2 regions of the Hydrogenophaga defluvii genome follow, and region 2 is predicted to be linked to the other one. Evidence: riboswitches for the same ligand, from Rfam matches in the RefSeq annotation. Region 2 holds a riboswitch; the other holds the start of a gene.
What was found. Region 2 has a riboswitch for cyclic di-GMP ahead of ACFQU0_RS17980 (hypothetical protein). Riboswitches for the same ligand answer to the same signal wherever they lie in the genome.

Region 1 (3,585 bases), on a different contig from region 2:
GGCTTACCTGCTTTTCGTGATGCTCAATCCGAGCACTGCTGACAGCTCTCAGGATGACCCCACGGTACGCCGCTGCATCCGCTTTGCACAGGACCATCACTACGATGGCATCGAGGTTGTCAATCTGTTTGCATTCAGGGCTACGAACCCACTCGATTTGAAGGCTGCAGGCTACCCTGTTGGGCCCGACAACGACAGGCACATCCACGACGCCATGCAGGGCGCTGGAGCGGTCTGTGTTGCTTGGGGGGACCGTGCACGGAGGATTGATCGCGCAGGTGAGGTGCTGCAGATGATCAGTGCCGCAGGGCGGGTCATCAACTGCCTGGCCCAGACTAAGCATGGTTTACCGGGTCACCCGCTTATGCTGTCGGCATCGTGCCGCCTGATGCCCTATGAAGCCCCCACGAGCAACGCCTGAAGTTGATTCTTCAATGGTGCTTTTTTGCAGTTCCTTTCAGGAGATCGAGTGCAGAATTTGACGATGAAGCAATTCAATCGGTGGCAACGCATTGCCGTTTTGGCGTCTCTTTCGTGGTTCGGGCTTTGCACTTACTACTTGTGGCAAGACTTTCCAACTCAAGGATCTATAGACGTCAGGCTGTCTGCAAATCAGGCCGAAGAGTTTGAGGGCGCGCGACGCGAACTGGATGATGCAAAGCGACAGTGTGAAATCCAGTCTGGTGGGAATGTTGGTCAGGACATACTTGCGGGGTGCAGCAAACAGGCAGTTGAGAAATACCGCGCCCAAAGGGACCTGATCAGAGAGCACTACAGCAGCCTTTCTGAGCAGGATTCTCAGGAGTTGCCGAAGAGGCAGCTCCTGGTCCTTTTGCACTTGCTTGCGATTGGGGTAGTGGTCCCGATGGCGGTGTACAGCGCAATTGCCTGGGTTGCGCGTGCACCGAAGGGGTGATCAACGTGCGCACTGGGGCCTCTGGGCCCGTCTTCAGTTGAGCAGGCTTGGCGCTTGCTCGGTGTTGATGATTTCGGCGGCTACGTTCAGCGCATTGATGGCGGTTTGGGAGCCGAGGTTGGCTTGAGTGCTTGCCGTGATGACGGTCAGCACCTCAGCCCATGGGCAATTCCCCTGGTAGTCCAGGGCCTGGCGAGTTCGATGCCATCAGGAGGCGTGCCTGAGGCTTGAGTACCCTGTCACGGTCCAGTTCGCAATTCAGTTTTGGGGCTTACTGATTGGTTGATGCTTTGATCGAATCGACAGAGCGCAGCAATTTTTGAACGCTGAGGTACTGCGCCCTGCGTTGCGCTTCCTTTTGCTCTGGGGTCAACGGCATGGCGTCGATCTGCTGGTCGATTTGTACCTTGATTTCGGCAGGAATGTCGGGCAGGGGCTGGCCTTGTGCGCTTGCCTGCGCGGGCACTGCAGATGGCGTGGCCGCAGCCGCCGAAACAACAGGCGCCGCAGGCGGGGTCTTCATGGTGTCGTGGTTCTTGAACATGACCAGAATGTCGTGTGCACCAATGCGTTCGGCCACAGCCAGTGCACTCACGCCGCTGGCATCTGCGGTGCTCGGATCAACCCCGCCGCCCGCAAGGAAGAGGCCTACCGCCACATCATCTTTTCGGGAGACAGCCTGGTGAAACTGTTCCGCCGAGTGGTACGGCAGCCCCATGGCGTTGAGGTCTTTGCGGGCGTTGACTTTTGCCTGGACGGAGCCTGCGGGAGCCTGGGCCACCAGCGCCACCTGAGTGGCAGGGACTGCGGTGGCCACCGCAGTCATCGCGGCAGCAGCAGGAGACACTTCGGCGGGCAGTATCTTGGCCACCGCCTCCATGTCGGGTTCCTCAACAGGCTTGCCGGGAATGGATATGCGTTGGATGAGCGCGCCGGGGTAGACCTTCTTGATTTCGTCAATGCTCCACTTCAGTTCCTTGGCGATGCGGTCTTCGTCTTTGCCCTGAATGGCGGTCGTGATCCCCTTGAATAGCCCAGCGGTCAGGGACTGGGAGCGCACGATGCGATTGAAGACCACATAGGCCTTCACGCCTGCCTTGAAGTTGTAGAGGCACACCTGCGTGCCTTCTGCCACCTGAATGAAGGCGTTGGCTGTCGCGGCGGGGCGCTTGCGCAATTCGGCAAAGCCCCCATCGCACACATACGCTCTTGCGGGTGTGCCCAGGACTTCAACTTGCATGGTCGAAGGCTGGCCGGGGCGCGCGGGTGTGGTGTTGGCGATGGGTCGGTAGCTCAGGGTCGCGGGTATCCCGAACTGAGAGATTGCCTTGCGAACACCTTCCCCGGCATCGTTGGGCGTGATGTTGGGCAGGATGATTTCGGCTATGCCCGTGGTGAGGTCCGTCTGGTTTGTGATATCGCCCGTAGAGCCAGCGGCATTGGCGGTCGAGGCCGCGAGGAACAAGGGCAAGGCAGCAAGCTTCAGGCTGCGTTTGAGTTTCTGCATGGGTTGGCGCTTTCCGCTCTTTGGTTGAAACCATTCGGCAAGGTGCCTCTGCGCTCGATGCGAGAGAGCAGGGGGGCTTCTGGCCTGTATTCACACCGGAATAGACGCGCAATCAGGAGGTCGATTTGGAGTCGTAGAGCGCAACAGGCCCACAACTCGCAACAGCAGCGCATTTGCCAGACCGTGGTGTCCGTTTCGCGCCGTGTGCAGCCCCGCTATCGTGATTCCTGGTCAGAGGAATGGTAGACCGGAGGCTTTGCGACCCCGCCTTTCGCGCGGGTATGCCGATGATTTGATGGCCATTTTATCAGGCATTTCACCTCCAAATTACGATTTGGATTACATGATGTTCCACGATTTCCAAATACTCGCGCGCCGGATACGTGGTTCGAATTCCAGAGTGCTTCGCACTGACAAAAGAGGGGCGTTTTCCCTTGAATTCCTGTTCTGAGGCCCGCATTCCGTCCCCGGCGCCTGCTGGATACACTGGCATACGGCCCACCGGCAGGTGATTGCCCGTTGCTCGTTTGGAGTGTCTATGGCTGACAAAGAGATTTCGCGTTCAGTTCTCAATGAAATCCAATCACGCCGCCTCAAAGAGGCCAGACAGATTGACCCTACGCATGGCCTTCAGGCGTTGGCCGAATACGCGCCCGTTTCTCTGGGGACAATTGAGCATTTGCTGGATCTTGGGAACACGCCGCAGGAGCTGGTGACCTCTTTCTGCACCGCCACGCTCTGGAAATGCCGGGACAGCACCGGCAAAACCGCCAGGGAGGCATTCGAGCGCGCAGAGGCCGTGCGCGCCGAGGGGCGCCAGCGGATGCAACGGGATTTGTCTCAGGCCGCTGCCACCGGGCTTCCGGTCCTCATCGGCACCCCACGACAGATCGACTGGGCGACTTCATTGCGCACTGCCCATCTCAAGCACTTCCCCGACTCGGAGCACAAGAAGCAGAAGAAAGCCGCCTGGTGGATCGACCACCGGCACGAGCTTTGAGCAGGGTGATCTTCGGGGCAACAAAGCGCACCAAGCCCCAATTCCAACCCCGATTCGACGTCCGCAGGGCCCAGCAGCCCCTTACACTGTACGGATGTAAGGGGTATCCACTTAGCTCCAGTCAGTGCAAAATAACTGGATGGATATCCATACTTTAGCGCC
Region 2 (3,585 bases):
GCTCAGAAGGGCTGCAGAAAGGGGCTTTCACTATCGAAAGCGCGATTCCACGTTTCGAGAATCCCAAGCCCCAGTAACAACGCGCCAGGCACGGTGAACCAGAGGCTGTGCCAACTCAATGCGAAATACCAGATCGAGGCGCCCAGGCCCATGCAGATGACCGAGTGGAGGGCGCTGGCCGCAATCACGAGGCGAAGGAAGGAAATTGCGCCAACCAGCGCCAGCACCATTCCCACTGCCAACACGGCCGTACCGCCATAAAAGACAGCCAGTCGCCATGACTCACTGGGGATGAGTGCCGACAAAACTTTGCAGACCAGACCGGCAATCAAAATCTTGCCCCACATCCTGACCAGTCGGGATTCTGACCAGGGCGCCTCTGAGGCGGGAAAGAACTTGCGGAATTTCATTGCTTGGCGCTCCCTTGTGTAGAGCGTGTGGCGTTGGACGTCTCAAGGTAGGCCATGAGCGTCGCGGCACTGAGGCCGATCATTGCGATGAGCCCACACACGGCGCAGGCCATGAGTGCACCACGGCGAAGCGTGTTTCCAACGGAGGCGGTGGGGGCTGCAGCAGGGGCCCTCTGGCCCATGTGTTGTCTGCTTGTGTGGATCTGTTCCAGCTCGGCGGCGATGGCCTGGCAGTCGGCAACATACGCGGCGAGGTCGTTTATCTCGAAGCCGTCCTCGTGCATCGCTTTGTTGCGCAATGTCGCGACATAGCGGATGCGCTTGACCAGTCGATCAGGAAGGGCAGGGGTGACGCTCGCGGTTTTCTCATAGAGGCCGCGCCCTGTCGCACCAAATCTTGCGCCAAGAATCGTTTCAATGTTCTTGGCGGAGGCAACAACGTCTTTGATCGTGAAGGCGGTCATGTCAGGATGGCGCGGCTACGCGCTGAGAAAGCCCCAGCGGTTCGCGCCGGGGCGGGGTCGGCATCAGGTTTCAGGGGAGTAGTAGAGGGTGGTTCCGCACTGGGTGCAGAAGTGCGCGCGTGTATACGTGTGCTCCCGCAAGGAACGCACGTTGATGCGCCGACCGCCACAGGAGTGGCATGAAACCCCGTTGCCGTGCACGTGAGTCGGGTGAGTTGCCTTGTACCAGTCGTAGCTCATTTGCTTGTACTTGGCCATGGTCGCCTGGAATTCCTTGGCCCTGGAAAAGCTGGAAATCAACATTCCAATCAGCACCACAAACCAAACCACGCCGAAAGCTGTGAAGGCGTGCATCTGCGTCAGCAGACCAAAAATGGAAATAACTGGGCCCAGGGCGAGGCAGAACAGGTACAGGGCGATGTAGATGATTCTTTTCATAGACACGTGAATGTTGATGTGAGCGGTTTTCTGATGCGGTTGGTCTCAGCGCTATTCACCATGAGGTTTGTTGGGAGTTCGCCCGCACACCACCTGCCATGCCTTCCATGTGACGTACACCGTCAGGAAGAGCGCCAGACCCAGCCACATGAGCACAGCAGCGGCGACATACATGTACGCCACCAGGTCAGCGCTTGACATGCAGGTTTCGCCAAGGGTGCAGCCCGCTGCCTTGGCAAGGTCCACCCCCCGCGCAAACAGCAGGAAGGGCAGGATCAGCAGGGCAGGCCAGAGTGCGTAGCGCAGCACCCGCAGTGCCCCACGCATGGAGCGACTCATGGCGCCTTCTTCGGTGTGATCGGGGTGTAGATGCAGGTCACAGCCCCTTTGGTGATCGTGACCGCGAAACGCATGTCGCAGTTGACGGCCGCAAAAATCACCGGCAGTTGCTCGTTCCCCCAAGAGTCGGGCAGGAAGACCACTTTTTCACCCGGTTTGCAGGCCTGCGCCACCACGTCATGCTGCCAGGCCTTGACCTCGCAGAGGTTGGTTTGGTCGATGGTGGGTTGCGCTGGCGCTGCAGCGGCCTGCGCAGCCTGTTGGAGGTTGCAACCAGCCAGGGTGGCGCAGACTGCCAGGAGAAGGGTGGAGACGCCGATGTGGAGCGCTTTTGTCATGGAATCGGTCCGTGAGTGTGGTGCACAAGGTGGGATGACCCACTGGCACATGACACGGGGAGAGACGCAACGACTCCAATCTGACCGGTGGAGGTCAGGCAACCCAGCTACCCGGTCAAGCGCGTGCGCTTGTCTGAGGGTCTGTGGCTTTGCGTCCCTGCCTTTCGGTCAGGTATGCCAATGTTTCAACTCTAGTATATGTGAAAGCCTTCCCTTGCTTTGGTTTGGTGGCGTTTTATCGAAAAACAAAGGAAAACTATTGCTCTTGTTGGCTGGACAACTACAATGACAAAGATTCTTTTCTTCGGGAAACACCAGTTTACTTACCATGCGCTCCCTTGCTGAGTTCGCCTCTGCTCTGAACGATGCCAAGAAAACCCGCAAGCTGACCGCCAACGCGTTGGCGCAGCGCACGGGGCTTACCTCTCAGGCGGTTCGCCAGATCCTGTCTGGGGAAAGTGCGCCCAGGCTCACCAACGCGATGGCGCTTGCCTCCGAGTTGGGGCTTGAGCTTGTGCTGCTGCCCAAGGACGCCGCCCAGTCGCTGGCAGCGCCCCCACAGGCGCAGCGGACCGTGGTCTCCGATGTGGAGCGCATGGTCCTCGGTGGCAAGACGGGCTGGGCGCCGAACGACGCATGACGCCACGACTTCACCCCATCACCGGCAAGAACGCCTATTGCGGCCCAACGGCCATGGCGACGGTGCTGGGCATCAGCACGGACCATGCTGCGCGGATCATCCGTGTCTTCAGCGGCCATCGCAGTATCAAGGGTGTCAGCGAACGGCACCTGTTGGACGCCTTCAAACGCGCTGGGTGCGGCCTGAGGTACCGTGACTTCAGGGTCGAGGGGCAGGGGCTTGTGAGTGCTGCGCAGTGGATGCGGCGCCATGCCGATCTGTTCGCCGACAGGCACGTCATCATTGTGTTTGGTCGGCACTACGGCACGCTGCTGGGCGACAGGTACCAGTGTTCTCTGAGCCAGCGCGTGGTCCCCCTCGAAGATCTGCCGCACCCTCATGAAGTGGTGGAGGCGTGTTTTGTGGTGGACGAGCTGCCGCAGCAGGCCCCCGTCGATACCGTGGCGCAGAGACCCGGCGCAACGCCCAGGCCCTGGCCAAGGCAAAAGCCCTCGCGCGCAAGCACGGCATCGTCATCGAGACAGTGGAGGGGGGTGGCTGGTACGAGGTCTTCTGCCCCGATCTGCAGGACGATGACCCGTTTGAAGGGCGGCCGAGCCCAGAATCAGGCCAGGAAGTGCTTTCCCTGGTCGAGGACTACGTGGACTGCCTGCAGAACGGCTACCTTGAGGCCGTGACGGACCCGCGACTGTTCTTTCCCTCCACACTCCACCAACACAACGGAAATTGCTTCAATGCCCAACTCTGATCGCCCAGCCCTTGTCACCGCGCGCGCCGCGCGTGCGTTGCATCGCCACACCCTGCTGCAGGCCCAGCGAATGAACGTGGTGTGCATTCTTGGAGGGGCCATTGCTGGCCTGTTGATTCTGGGCATTGTTCGCCCGGAGCTGCTGGCCTTCACGGATGGGATCAATGAAATTCACATGATCATCGTGGTCGCGGCGATCCTGTGCGTT

Region 1: another riboswitch for cyclic di-GMP. It lies ahead of ACFQU0_RS11555 (hypothetical protein); the one in region 2 lies ahead of ACFQU0_RS17980 (hypothetical protein).

Annotation. Positions count from the first base shown of each region.
Region 1 is NZ_JBHTBZ010000027.1:16,126-19,710, forward strand. It holds gene ACFQU0_RS11545 (DUF1643 domain-containing protein) at 1-421, shown strand, start outside; gene ACFQU0_RS11550 (hypothetical protein) at 470-916, shown strand; gene ACFQU0_RS11555 (hypothetical protein) at 1,188-2,423, opposite strand; cyclic di-GMP riboswitch class I at 2,626-2,719, opposite strand; gene ACFQU0_RS11560 (hypothetical protein) at 2,962-3,423, shown strand.
Region 2 is NZ_JBHTBZ010000062.1:23,484-27,068, forward strand. It holds gene ACFQU0_RS17960 (hypothetical protein) at 3-410, opposite strand; gene ACFQU0_RS17965 (hypothetical protein) at 407-874, opposite strand; gene ACFQU0_RS17970 (hypothetical protein) at 938-1,312, opposite strand; gene ACFQU0_RS17975 (hypothetical protein) at 1,364-1,651, opposite strand; gene ACFQU0_RS17980 (hypothetical protein) at 1,648-1,989, opposite strand; cyclic di-GMP riboswitch class I at 2,084-2,178, opposite strand; gene ACFQU0_RS17985 (helix-turn-helix domain-containing protein) at 2,318-2,629, shown strand; gene ACFQU0_RS17990 (hypothetical protein) at 3,364-3,585, shown strand, end outside.